Regions from separate parts of the Paenibacillus sp. MAHUQ-45 genome, predicted to be linked through region 2. Evidence: riboswitches for the same ligand, from Rfam matches in the RefSeq annotation. Region 2 holds a riboswitch; each other region holds the start of a gene.
What was found. A riboswitch is a leader RNA that binds a small molecule or an ion and turns the genes downstream of it on or off. The one in region 2 is predicted to bind cyclic di-AMP.
Positions count from the first base shown of each region.

Region 1: it holds a riboswitch for cyclic di-AMP, as region 2 does, so the genes downstream of both, AC3Y23_RS28245 (resuscitation-promoting factor) here and AC3Y23_RS17965 (C40 family peptidase) in region 2, are expected to answer to the same signal.
Region 3: it holds a riboswitch for cyclic di-AMP, as region 2 does, so the genes downstream of both, AC3Y23_RS28610 (C40 family peptidase) here and AC3Y23_RS17965 (C40 family peptidase) in region 2, are expected to answer to the same signal.

Region 1 is NZ_JBYUPV010000022.1:47,041-51,438, reverse strand. It holds gene AC3Y23_RS28255 (HD domain-containing protein) at 1-543, shown strand, start outside; gene AC3Y23_RS28250 (TatD family hydrolase) at 598-1,368, shown strand; cyclic di-AMP (ydaO/yuaA leader) riboswitch at 1,568-1,796, shown strand; gene AC3Y23_RS28245 (resuscitation-promoting factor) at 2,081-3,262, shown strand; gene rnmV (ribonuclease M5) at 3,436-3,987, shown strand; gene rsmA (16S rRNA (adenine(1518)-N(6)/adenine(1519)-N(6))-dimethyltransferase RsmA) at 3,984-4,398, shown strand, end outside.
Region 2 is NZ_JBYUPV010000008.1:82,811-87,208, forward strand. It holds gene AC3Y23_RS17955 (DEAD/DEAH box helicase) at 1-506, opposite strand, end outside; gene AC3Y23_RS17960 (hypothetical protein) at 707-1,339, shown strand; cyclic di-AMP (ydaO/yuaA leader) riboswitch at 1,826-1,962, shown strand; gene AC3Y23_RS17965 (C40 family peptidase) at 1,967-2,443, shown strand; gene AC3Y23_RS17970 (SDR family oxidoreductase) at 2,525-3,253, opposite strand; gene AC3Y23_RS17975 (winged helix-turn-helix transcriptional regulator) at 3,447-3,818, shown strand; gene thiD (bifunctional hydroxymethylpyrimidine kinase/phosphomethylpyrimidine kinase) at 4,000-4,398, opposite strand, start outside.
Region 3 is NZ_JBYUPV010000024.1:15,310-19,707, forward strand. It holds gene AC3Y23_RS28600 (c-type cytochrome) at 1-148, opposite strand, end outside; gene AC3Y23_RS28605 (GNAT family N-acetyltransferase) at 275-760, opposite strand; gene AC3Y23_RS28610 (C40 family peptidase) at 961-1,455, opposite strand; cyclic di-AMP (ydaO/yuaA leader) riboswitch at 1,460-1,601, opposite strand; gene AC3Y23_RS28615 (C40 family peptidase) at 1,982-2,464, opposite strand; cyclic di-AMP (ydaO/yuaA leader) riboswitch at 2,468-2,605, opposite strand; gene AC3Y23_RS28620 (hypothetical protein) at 2,814-3,641, opposite strand; gene AC3Y23_RS28625 (M1 family metallopeptidase) at 3,653-4,398, opposite strand, start outside.

The sequences.
Region 1 (4,398 bases), on a different contig from region 2:
CGCCGGGCTAAAGATCTGTATTTAAAGGGGTATGAGTTTAAATTCATGATCAATCCGCTGGGTGACCTGCTTCAGGGAGAAGTGACAGTAGAACAATATTTACTGCTTGATGAGGCGCTGGTCCAAACGGCCTTCATGCAATGGACGCAGGAAGAGGATGGACTGCTGAGCGACTTGTGCAGCCGGTTTATTCATCGTAAACTGTATAAATATGTGGAGATGGAGAGTCTCGATACGGAGACGATTGACGAAATCCGCCGTAGCTTTGCCGAAGCGGGGCTAAACCCCGAATACGATCTGGAAATTGATTTTCCGACAGATCTTCCATATGACGTTTTCCGTCCGGGAGACAGTTTTGACAGCAACCAAATATTACTGCTTGATCGGCAGGATCGGCTGCGAGAGATCTCGGAGGTTTCTGATATTGTACGTTCCATCAGCGGTATTCACCGTGGAAGATATCACCTGTATTTTCCTCAAGACAGGCTGAATAAGGCGCTTTCAAAACTGCCTGATTCCATTGCTGAAATATTCGCCAAATAATGACTGAATAGTTATCGATAGATATAGAAATCAAGACCGGGAGGACAACAGTACATGTACTTATTCGACACACATACCCATCTGGATGCTCCGCAATTCGACGAGGACCGCGAACAGATGATTGCCCGTGCGGTGGAGGCCGGTGTAAGCAAAATGATCAATATCGGATTCAATCGGGAGACGATTCCAACCACAATGCAGCTCGCGGAAGCGTATGATTATATTTATGCAGCAGTGGGATGGCATCCTGTGGATGCCATCGACATGAAAGAGGGAGACCTGGATTGGATCGCCTCGCTGTGCAGTCACAAGAAGGTAGTCGCCATTGGTGAAATCGGCCTTGATTATTACTGGGATACCTCTCCTAAGGACGTGCAACACGAGGTCTTCCGCAAGCAGATTGGACTGGCCCGTGAGCTGAAAATGCCTATCTGTATTCATAATCGGGATGCCCATGAGGATGTAGTGCGAATTCTCCGCGAGGAGAAGGCTAACGAGGTTGGCGGTGTAATGCATTCCTTCTCGGGTAGCTGGGAAACAGCGAAAATGTGCCTGGATTTGGGGTTCCATTTATCCTTCGGAGGACCGATAACGTTCAAGAATGCAAGGGTTCCCAAAGAGGTGCTGGCGCAGACGCCGCTGGACCGTTTATTGATCGAGACGGACTCCCCATATCTGACACCACACCCCTTCCGTGGGAAGCGAAATGAGAGTGCTCATGTCAAGTTGGTGGCAGAAGCTGCAGCAGAAATTAAAGGGATTACTTGGGAGGAATTGGCTGAAATTACGTATGCGAACGCGCTGGAACGATTTGGCATTGAGTGAAATCGGGAGAAAACACGGTGAAAAATAGAGGATAGCCGATGTATTAAACTTTTTTAACAAAAAAACCACCGAATATTACAATATTTTAACCTTATATTTGCGTAAACGTGGTTGAATCGTCCTTTACAACATGCATCAAAACAGGATATCATCTTTTCAGTGCAGTGAGCTGTTGTTATAGTGACAGTTCACGCTATCATGGATCGTCTCGCTGAGTCTTCTGTATGGAGAACGGGGGAACCAATATTGTTTGCCGCATGCAGAGTACATCAAGTACAGCTCAGATTGCCGCAGACACTAGTTGATTTCTTTACGTGGTCTTTGGGGTGAATTTAAGGGCAACCGCCGTGAGCGGGTGACCCAAGATAGGGCGTCTCTCTTTCGTCCGAACCCGACAGCTAACCCCGTAGGCGAAAGTAAGAGAGGAAACCTCGTGCATAAGCCGCGTATTCTGACATCGGAGAAGCCACGAAAGAGTCCTCATAGAACTCTTTTTAGGCTTCTTTTATTTTGAATAATGCGAATGTACCCTGCATACTGTTATATAACAGATGTGGGGGGAGCACTATGCCGGGCAGGCGATCCATGAGCAGGAGACGCAAAGGTATTGCAAATAGCGTGTCCTGTGACAATCTCGAATAGTTTCGTCCGAATGATTACAGACATCTTGGTATACAGCTGACGACGGGGCTATGTAAGGAGGATGGAGAGAGTGGGCGTATTCCAACCAGAAGTATCCCATGATTCGCAATCATCCAGCAGGTCTTACGCTTTACGGTGGGAACAAGTGAATTTTCGCGTACTTTCACTTGCCGGCGTGTTATCGATTTTGATCACGCTGATCATTCTGCTGTACGTACACGGTCAAAGCAGCAAGCAGATCACTTTAGTAATAGACGGGAAAATTCAGTCTCTGGAAACGCGTGAAGCGATTCTCAGTGATGCACTAGCAAAAGAGCAAATTTCGCTGCAGCCGCATGATCAACTATCTATAGGCCTTAGTGATGAAATAAAAGACGGCGACCGTGTCGTGATTAACCGTGCACAGCCATTCAGCCTTACTGCGGATGGTGCAAAAAAGATTTTTTATACGACCGAGAAAACAATCGGTCAGGCCATCAAGAAGCTGGGTATTGCCCTCGAAGGCCATGATAAGATTTTCCCTTCGCTAGATACCACCATCTCTGCCAATATGGATATCAAGATTGTTCGCATCAACAAACAAACTGTACAGCGGACAACGAACTTGCCATATCGAGTTATTAAGACGGCAGACCCCTCCCTTACCAAGGGAACAGTCAGAGTGGCACAGGCGGGCGCACCAGGCGTCATGATCCAGCACATCGAAAAGATCTATCAAGATGGTGAACTGGCTTCCATGCGTATGGTTGGGAAGGAAGTACAGACGGTGACCAAAGACAAGATTATCGCCGTTGGCACAAAGCCTCTCCCAAAACCTGTTACAGTGGCCCAAACAACAACAACTTCCAAAACAGCTAATTCCAAAGCTGCCAATGCTTCTATTTCAACTAAAACCAGTGCCAAGAGCACCAACACCGTCACTAAATCAGGTGTCAATTTTGAATACAAGAAATTAATTAAGAACATGTCGATGACCGCTTACTCTTCGGAAGAACCCGGTATTGGAACCCGTACCGCCTCCGGCACACGCGTAACGGAAGGACGTACGATTGCAGTGGACCCTAGTGTAATTCCGATCGGTTGGTGGGTGTATATCGAAGGCCTGGGCTTCCGCCGTGCAGAAGATACTGGTGGCGCTATCAAAGGCAATAAGGTGGACGTCTACTACGATTCACTGAGCCATGCCCGTAATTTCGGACGTAAGTCGCGTACAGTGTATGTGATTGGACCTGTAAAACCGGAGCTTAACTAAGTTTGAGCTTTTGCAAAATTGCATTGAATCAGCTATAGTGAGGGTAGCAGTTAAGAATAACTTGTGCTCATGAAATGATCGCAGAGCTACCGCTCATCACTTATACATTCTTTAGCCAAAAAGAAGGGGAGCGAATCCTCTTCTTTTTGTGTTTACGAGAAGGAGTAAACATTATGATTAAGGAAGTGATCGTTGTCGAAGGCAAGAGCGACACGATAGCCATCAAGCGGGCGGTACAGGCTGATACCATCGAGACTGGCGGCTCCGCAGTGGACAAGAAGGTGATTGCCAAAATAGCGCTCGCCATGGAACGGAGGGGCGTCATTATCCTAACCGATCCGGACCACGCGGGAGAGCGTATCCGCAAGATCGTCTCAAGCAAGGTGCCGGGCTGCAAGCATGCCTTCATTCCCGAGAAAGATGCGACCCGTAAAGGCGATATTGGCGTGGAAAATGCTACACCGGAGGCAATCCGCCACGCCCTGGCGCATGTACATACGTCCTTTGAGGGCGCACCAGCCCTGATCGGGCTGGATGACCTGATGGCGGCAGGGATGCTTGTGCATCCCCGGGCCGCAGAGCGGCGGATGGCTCTTGGCAATCTGCTCGGTATTGGGTACTGCAATGGTAAGCAGCTCTTCAAGCGGCTTGCAATGTTTGGCATTACGCGGGAGGAGTTTGCCGGAGCCCTCGCCCAAATTGAACAGGGAGGCATATCTTCATGACTGGCAAAGAGAGCGTTTCAACCCCTAAACGGACAAAGGAAATCATTCAGCGGTACGGGTTCTCATTCAAAAAGAGTCTGGGCCAGAACTTTCTGATTGATCAGAATATTCTCGATAAAATTGTAAATGCCGCTGAATTGGATGACACCGCTGGTGCATTGGAGATCGGTCCTGGAATCGGCGCGTTGACAGAGCGCCTGGCACAAACCGCCGGTGCTGTAACAGCGGTGGAAATCGATAGACGGTTAATCCCGATTCTGAAGGATGTACTGTCTCCGTACCCTAATGTGAAGGTTCGCAATGATGATGTGCTAAAGGTGGATCTGCAGCAGCTGTTCAAGGAGGACTTCGCCTCCGTAGATCGAGTGAGCGTAGTTGCTAACTTGCCTTACTATGTTACGACCCCGATCC
Region 2 (4,398 bases):
GAAGCGACAACTATGTCGTTACCCCAGGAATAGGATTTCTTCTGGGCAATGGCAGAAATGCCGAATTTGGCGTTCAACTCCCGAACCCATTGCAGCACTAAGGAGGCCGGAACGAGGATCAATACCTTGGATACAAGTCCACGTACGAGATACTCTTTGAGGATCAGCCCAGCCTCGATCGTCTTGCCAAGTCCAACCTCATCGGCGAGAATGGCCCGGCCCGACATTTGGAATAGCACCTTATGTGCAGTGTCGATTTGGTGGGGAAGTGGGGAGAGTCCGGACAGATGCTTCATACATTGCAATTCGTCGAAGCTACTGACCAGAGTCGCTTTTTCGCCCTGCACGGCCAGCTGTGACAATCGCCAGTCGCCCCAGGGACCGCCTTTATCGAGCTTTGACTCCAAATCCTGCATCCAGTTGCGGTTAAAAGAAAGAGGAACAGGCAGCACTGGCGCAGGCTGACCCGCTCCGGCGGGCAGAGAATTACGGAATAATTGCGTCATACGGCATTCTCCTCTCGCAGTGATTCATATTGAATGTGTAAGAGTAGTATGCGCGGAAAAGAGAGGATTCATAACCCGGGTGTACTATTCTGAAAATATTAATACCCAAAAATAACCTTTATTGTGTATAATTAAAAATCCTGGAGGGATAGATGGACTCAAAGAGTAGTTTTCAAATAATTGTTAGTTGGAGGTCTTTAATGAGCCACATAAGAGGAATTATTTTGGAGGGTTACTCACACGCAGGAAAAACATCTGTTCTAAAAGCTCTAAAGTTACTTCAAGCACAAGAAGAATCAGCAGAGCGCAGTATCATTGTCTTGAGCGAACAGTATTCCCAAGTATTAAACAATGTTCATGGAGAATTTAAACGCTTAAGCCGTGATGAACATCTTCATATATTGAAAGAACGGGTTAGTATGCTACGACAATTAAATGAGTGGTCAACATATTTGGGTCCAGATGCATCTCGGGCGTCTAGAGGTATATTTTTTATATTGGAAAGATTCCATCTGAATCACAGAGTGGCCTTCCCCTCCGACTCCTTATATGAAATTGAATCACTTGAAAATGAACTGCTCCACCTTGGTGCTACATGTGTATTATTAACGGTTTCTTCTGGCAACGTAGAACAAAGAATGCAAAGTCGAACACCTCATGAATGGACAAGCAAATCAAGAGAACAAATCAGAAAGTCGGCCGATGAATTTATACAAACACAATCAGAACTACGTAAACAATCTAGTTTATCAATCCTGCCAACGATAGAGATAAATACTGACAATAAGGATTGGATTGCATATGCAAACAAAGTAATGGATTTATTGAACTAACTAATAATCTATATCCGTCGACTGCGGATACACAAAAAAAGGTTGGGTCAGAATAATCTTCTGCCCAACCTTTTTCTATCTAAATGAAGACAAGCTGTTGTCTAACTATAGGGGGAAATTCTCTAATAAACGAAAAAAGCCCCAATCCAAGCTATCGAAAAGAAGATGGATGAGATAGATTATGAACAAATGAAATTCTATTAATTAATGAGTCAGAGATATTCCATCGCCCAATTCCGACATCTATACTGCGTTATCTGCAGTGATTACAAGAATGTTACCTTTTGTTACAATTGTATTACGATCTACCCCCGAGGGATTAATAGAGAAGAAATGATCGAAAATCAGCTGAAAAACAACTGAAAAAAGCCAGTATAATCTATGAATATGTAGAAAGAATGTAGAAGCAAATAAAGTTATGAATCTAGCAAATAGCATTGACAGGAGGTGTGCATCTATACTACTATACAAATAGTTACAAAATATTAATTAATGTTGCCGAATTTCAATCGTTGAAAACGGGGGAACCACATCTGGGTGAATTATTCCTGAACGCAAGGGAATATAGGGAAACCTTTAACCGAACCCTCAGCTAACTCCGTAGGCATTTGAAGGGAGAATAACGTTCTGAAGAAGTTTATTGTTTCTGTAATTGGAGCCGCTATTCTATTCACTGCAGCACCAGCCGCATTTGCCAGTAACGTTAATGCTAAGATCGACAATGAAGTAAACCAACTCATTGGTACTCCTTATGTATGGGGAGGCACAACAGTTGCGGGTTTTGATTGCACCGGATTTATTTTATACATATTCAATAAGTTCAATGCTGGAGATCTTCCACGCACCTCGCAGTCCCAAGCCAAAGCTGGTACAGCTGTCGCTAAAGAAGATCTTCGTGTCGGAGATTTGGTATTTTTCAATACTCTTGGTAACGGGATCTCTCATGCAGGCATTTATATCGGTGATGGCGAGTTCGCCCATTCTTCCAGCAGCAAGGGCGTTCGAATCAGCAAATTGTCGGAATCGTATTATGCTGAACGTTATGTTACCGCACGTCGTGTCGTGAGTGAGACAAGCTATCAGGCCATGACTGCCCAGAAATAATCCATTAAATACATAGAAGGTGTCCCGAATTAGTTAGTTTTCTGGCTAATCGGGACACCTTTTATTTTAGAGTATAGAAGATTAGCGTAAAATATAGCCGCCGTCCGGGAACAGGGTGCTGCCGGTGGTGTATCCGTTCGTCAGCAGATAGACGACAGTATGTGCGGCTTCTGCGGCTGTGCCGATACGGCCGAGCAGATTGATTTTGGCATAGGCGTTGTAGGATTCATCCCGAACAGCCTGTTCGGCACCTTCCCAGTTAAATTCTGTGTGGATCGTTCCTGGGGAAATAACATTGACACGAATTGGGGCGAGCTCTACCGCTAGTGCCTTGCCCAGACTCTCGATGGCTCCATTGCAGGCAGCGTAAGATGCTCCATCTGTGAGTGGTCTTTGCCCAAAGGCGCCGGACATTAGGACCACCGATCCACTAGGGTTCATGTGAGGGGCACCGTATTTTACAGCATTGTATTGTGGCCAGAATTTGGCGTCGAAGCAGCTGCGGGCAACTTCCGCGCTTGCCGTGATCGGCCCTCTGACATAGCTGGCACCAGGCGTGAACAGATGATCGAATGGACCCACTTGCTCGAAAAAGGATTTGAGCTGTTCCTCATCTTTATTGTCCAGCGTATATATTTCCACGGAGTCAGCGCCCAGTCGTTCCTTTGCTAGTTCCAGTTTGTCCAAGGACCGACCTGCCAGAACGACGGAAGCGCCTTGTTCCACCGCTTGTTTGGCTGTAGCGAATCCAATTCCGGAACTTCCTCCTATAATAACGACCCGCTGATTTTGTAGAGTAAGAGTTGACATGATAGGTTGTTCTCCTTTATTCGTATGATGGTTTCCATTCTATTATTGGGTAAAATAACAGCGCTGCCCAGTACGCACTTTATTCGTACCCGGTACGAAAATTCGTACTAATGGATGTTTTGCCATTCTCCAGGCAAGAGACGTGCAATTAAGGAGTGTCCCAGGTATGATGGAGAGAACAGGAGAGGTGATAATGATGAAACGAAATTCGCAGGAGCCTAGACTGACAGGTGTGCTGGCAACCTTGGATGTCATCGGGGGTAAATGGAAGCCGCTGATCCTGTTCATGCTGCTGGTGGACGGAACGAAGCGGTTCGGGGAGCTGCGGCGGAGAATTCCAGACGTGTCCCAGGGCACGCTCACAAAGCAGCTACGGGAGCTGGAGGAGGACGGGCTCATTGACCGGATCTTTTATCAAGAGATGCCTCCACGCGTAGAATACAGCCTGTCTGAGCATGGCAGGACGATTGCTGTGGTGCTGGACAGCATGTGCGGCTGGGGCAGAAGCCATCTGAGCTTCGTGAATGAACGGGAAGATGCCGGAAAGACTGTCAAGGAGAGCTGAGAAGACGGCAGTTTGGGGAAAATAACCTGTAGAGCGCACCTAGCTTGATAGGGTGTAAATACATCTCGTTAACAAGTTGAAAGCTGCTGAACAGCTTACTATAGCCGTATAAAAAGAGCAGAACCGAGATTCTCGGCTCTGCTCTTTTGTATGTCAAGACTGTTCGCCAGACTGGCGAGACCTAGTGTTCCAGACGGTAGCCGCCGTGGAAGACCGGTCCTACGTACTGGTTGAACGCGAAGCCGTTGCGGATGGCCGCAGAGACGAAGTCTTTCGCCTTGGCCACCGCATCGTCCACGGTTAGGCCGTTCGCGAGTCCACCGGTAATCGCAGCTGCAAAGGTGCAGCCTGCGCCGTGGTTGTGTGCCGGTTCGATTTTATCCGCTTCAAAGACGGTGTAGTCTGTACCGTTGAAGAAGACGTCGATCGCTTTGGAGCCATCCAGCGCCTTGCCGCCTTTGACTACAACGTTGCGGGCACCCAGTTCGTGGATCAAACGTGCAGCTTCTTTCATATCTTCAATGGTGGTGAGCTTGCCGAGACCGGACAATACACCTGCTTCAAACAGGTTAGGTGTAAC
Region 3 (4,398 bases), on a different contig from region 2:
CTTCTGCCTTGGCGGCATCAAGCTGAATTTCAGGCATAGTAGGTTTGTTCTGTTCCGCGACCTCTTCTTTACCTGGAAGTGTGAACATTAGAACTACCGCAAAGGCACAGGCGGCAAAAAACAATCCGCTCATGATCCATTTTTGCATCCCCAATCGTCCCTTCTATGTAAGCTGCTTCCTACATTATAGCGGAAGGTGAAGCGTTATCATAGCATTTGTGGCAAAAAAATGAACGACTAAGCGATACTTGCCTAAAGTTCCTGTAACAGAGCATCATTTCTCATAGACCATACAATAAAATGGTTTACTTCCAGTAGGTGTCATTCGTTCATAAGTGTCTGTAATGGTAAAGCCGCTTTTTTGATAAGTACGAATGGCTCGCTGATTCCAGGTCAGCACCTCCAGATCAACCTCCCGCTCAGGATAGCGCCGAACTGCAGCCTGGACAATGGCCCGGACAAAGTATTGGCCCATTCCGTGACCACAGAGCTCTGGACGCATACCGACCCCCAGGCGTACCACACCTTCCATTGGGAACAGCTGTGCGAAGCCACAGAGATCGCCCTCATCGTTAAGTACAGACACATATTGCTGGCTTCGCAGCTGTGGATCGCCAAACTCAATACCAAGCTCCTCCATCTGCTTCCAAGGCATCCAGCCATATATATTGTAAGGAGGCTCATAGCTCCAGTGGCAGATGTCTTCGGCATGACTGGTCTCCATCGGTACCACATGGAATGTAACAGGTGAATGAATCATAGGGTCGTGAGACCTCCTTTCCATAGGGCAATGCTCTATAATTTAATTATATACAAAAGTCATAAGATCAGGCGCAGGAAGTCAGGAATTTGTTGTTTGATGAATTTCAGAAGGGGTAATGAAGAGTAACAGAGATGACAAAAAAGCCCTTCTCCAGATTTCAGTGAAATCGGGAAAAGGACTTACGTATGACTTATAAATTATTGTACATCGTCAAAATCTTGAGAGTCCGTGGCAAGCGCCTGATAAGCATCTGTGCTCATAATGCGTTTGGCACCCACATAACGACTAACATAATAGCTCTCACTCAGTGAGCTGATTGTTACACCGCGAGAGGATGAAGCATGGGCAAATTTGCCTTCGCCGACATAAACGCCAACGTGGGAAATGCCTTTACCACTAGTATTGAAGAATACCAGGTCGCCTGCTCTCAGTTCGTCACGGGACACCGTGGAGCCCATCTGATATTGGGAACCGGATTGGTGTGGCAGGTCAATGCCGATCTTGTTGAAGACATACATTGTAAAACCGGAGCAATCAAATCCGCTTGTAGATGTGCCACCAGATACGTACTTGGTACCAATAGCCTTGTCAATCACCTTATCCATCTTGGAATCGGCGAAAGCGCTTCCTGCTCCAACAGCTGTAAGCATCATAGAAAAGCCTAGTACTGCCGCTGCCAATTTCTTCTTCAAAAGTGTAAACCCCTTCCAATGCCTACGAGGTTAGCTTAAGGGTTCGGTTGAAGGTCCCCTATGACCCCTCTCTGAACAGGAGGTCAATTCACCCAAAGTGGTTCCCCCGTTTCCCTAATAGTTAGGGAACTCGGCATATACTGTTGATTAGAATTAGACTGCTATATGAATACATGACAAAACCTTATAAAAAGGTGACTCAATAATTACAAAAATGTTACTAAAAACTCACTGCGCTAATTGTAACAAACACAGCGTCGCTTGGCAATCATTTATAGCATATTTGTGCGCAAAAAATGTGATTTTAAGAGCGGATTCTCCCTAGTAACGCTAAAAATAGAGAACAAAACAAAATTTCCATAATTTATTGAGTTTTTTGGCGTAAAGATGATTCATCTGCTCTCTAAAGGTGTATACGTATACTATAAAATAGGAAAAACCCGGAAATCGATGATGATAACCATCAAGACTCCGGGCATAGCATAGATATGAAGTTAAATGGAATGTTCGTAGTACAGAGGTTAGTTTAGTCGTAGGCAACCGATTTATAAGCAGTTGTGCTCATGACTCGTTTGGCACCGATGTAGCGATCAGCCCAGTATTTCTGACTCAGTGAGCTAATAATGACACCGTGTGAAGACGATGATTGAGCAAATTTACCATTGCCGACGAAGATGCCTACATGAGATACACCGTTGCCAAGTGTGTTGAAGAATACGAGGTCTCCGGGCCGCATTTGACTGCGAGAGACGGAGGTACCTGCGTTATATTGCGATTGGGATGTGCGCGGCAACGAAATGCCGATGCTTTTGTATACATATGTAGTGAATCCAGAACAATCAAATCCGGCTGTGCTTGTCCCTCCAGTTTTATAGGAGGTTCCGAGGGTTTTTGTGATGACCGTGTCCATTTTGGAATCTGCTGAAGCACTGTTGGTTCCGATTCCGATGGCGAGGGCCAGGCCCAGTGTGGCTGTAACAATGATTTTCTTAAAATTCTGTCTGTTCAAAAGATGTACTCCTTCCAAGGCCTGCGAGGTTAGCTTAAGGGTTCGGTAGAAGGTCCCCTATGATCCCTCTCTTACGAGATCAATTCACCCAAAATATGGTTCCCCCACTTCCCGGTGCAAGGAATTCGGCGTTTTATGCACCCAAAGTGACGTATCGACATGATATAAACGAAGTTATTAAGAAATGCCTGCAAAAGATTACAAAGTTGTTACTAGTAGTACAGAAGCCATTGTATCAAACCCGTAACCATTTTGCAAATCGCGCTGCTGAGGATGACCAAAAAGAGTCGCCGCTCCTGTTTAACCAGGAACAGTGACTCTTCTAAATATGCCCTAAGGGGCGGAATTATTATGGAAATGCTTTACTTCTCCATAGGTCATATTGGGCCGCAATGCCCCACAATTTGAACAGTGTAGACGGGAGTGGAAGGAGTTGGCGGATTAGGAGTGCAGGTAGGCCTGGGAAGTAAATAATCCCTAAGACGTAGATCACCAAGAGCAGCAGACTGCCTGCTCCCAGCACGAGCGATACCCCAATTGCGGTGAGGAAGCACCGCAGGGCGATCAGCAGGGAGGAGAACATACCGGTCCCGGCCGTATAGCCGAATTGCATGTACAAGAGCAGCAAGCGGATAACGTATACGTAGGCGAACCAAGCCAGAACATAGGGAATGCCGTTCAGTAGCACCTTATAATCCATTAAAGACGAGAGCAGCAGTGTATATATCTTGGGTGCGAACCAGTAGACAGGCAGGAGGGAGAGTAACCACTCTACCAGGCTGAAGATCAGCACAGACAGACCATGCTTTTTCATGCCGGGAAAAAAGAACAGGCCGCGTTCTCCTGAGCGCTCCTGATGCAACTCATGCAGTAGACCCGCCCGGATCAACGGGGAAATGAGCAGTCGCAGCACGGTCAACCCCAATAACAGCCACAACCAGCGCTGTATAGCAGGGTCGGAGGTAAGGCTATGCTGGCCCTCGATGTAGAATAGCAGTCGGCCCATTCCGCTGCCTCCCGCGTTGTGGTCGGGGTAGCGCAGGAGGACTGATACTACGGCCTCCCGTACGAAACCATATATAAAATAGCCCCAGAGTAGCCGGTAGATGAATAGCAGGATCAGAATATAAGTTTGCTCCTTCATACTTTGCCAGCCGCGAATAATTGATGTTTTCAAGCCCATTCACCTCACCAGACCAGAGTTCCAAGCACAGTTTCAAGCAGTTTCGACAATGTTAGCGTCCAGCGGGAGAGGGTATCCGGCTTGATCTCCGCCAGCCTGAAATTGTTGATATGTTTGTTCTCCAGCAGCAGGGTGTGCTGGGGATCGATCTCTGCCGACAGTAGCGGGGAGCTGGAGAATAACTGGAACGATGTATTCTTTTTGCTCCCATTCCAGACTCGCTCCACGGTGTGGCCATCAGAGAAGGTAAATCTAATGGGGACATTAGCGTAGTGACTGCCCCTGTTGCTTACCTTTACGATGGATTCGTAGCCTTGGCCGGTGCCAGTATTTTCTTTGGTGTGCATCTGGATGTCGTCTATCGAGAAGTCAGGGGCTCCACCGTCGTAGATGTAAAGATCGAAATAGCTTTGCCATGATTTCTTGGTCACGTTCTCTACAACCTTTTGAAAGTCACGGGTAGAGGGATGACGGAACCGGTACTTATTCGCATAGGTGGACAGGATGGTATCCATAGTTTTAGTACCGACCTGCCGTTCGATGTCTTTCAGTACCAATTTGCCGCGGATGTACACATTTTGTGTGTAAGAGTCTGCTCCGCTGTATCTCCAGGTTTCCAGTGTGAGGGCCTCCGGAGAGGTTACCAGGCTGGCCTGAATGGGCAGATTGGCCATTACACCATACTCTTGCTCCATAAGGCGGTCTTCAGCATAGGAGGTGAAGCTCTCGTCCAGCCAGGCTTCCTCAAACT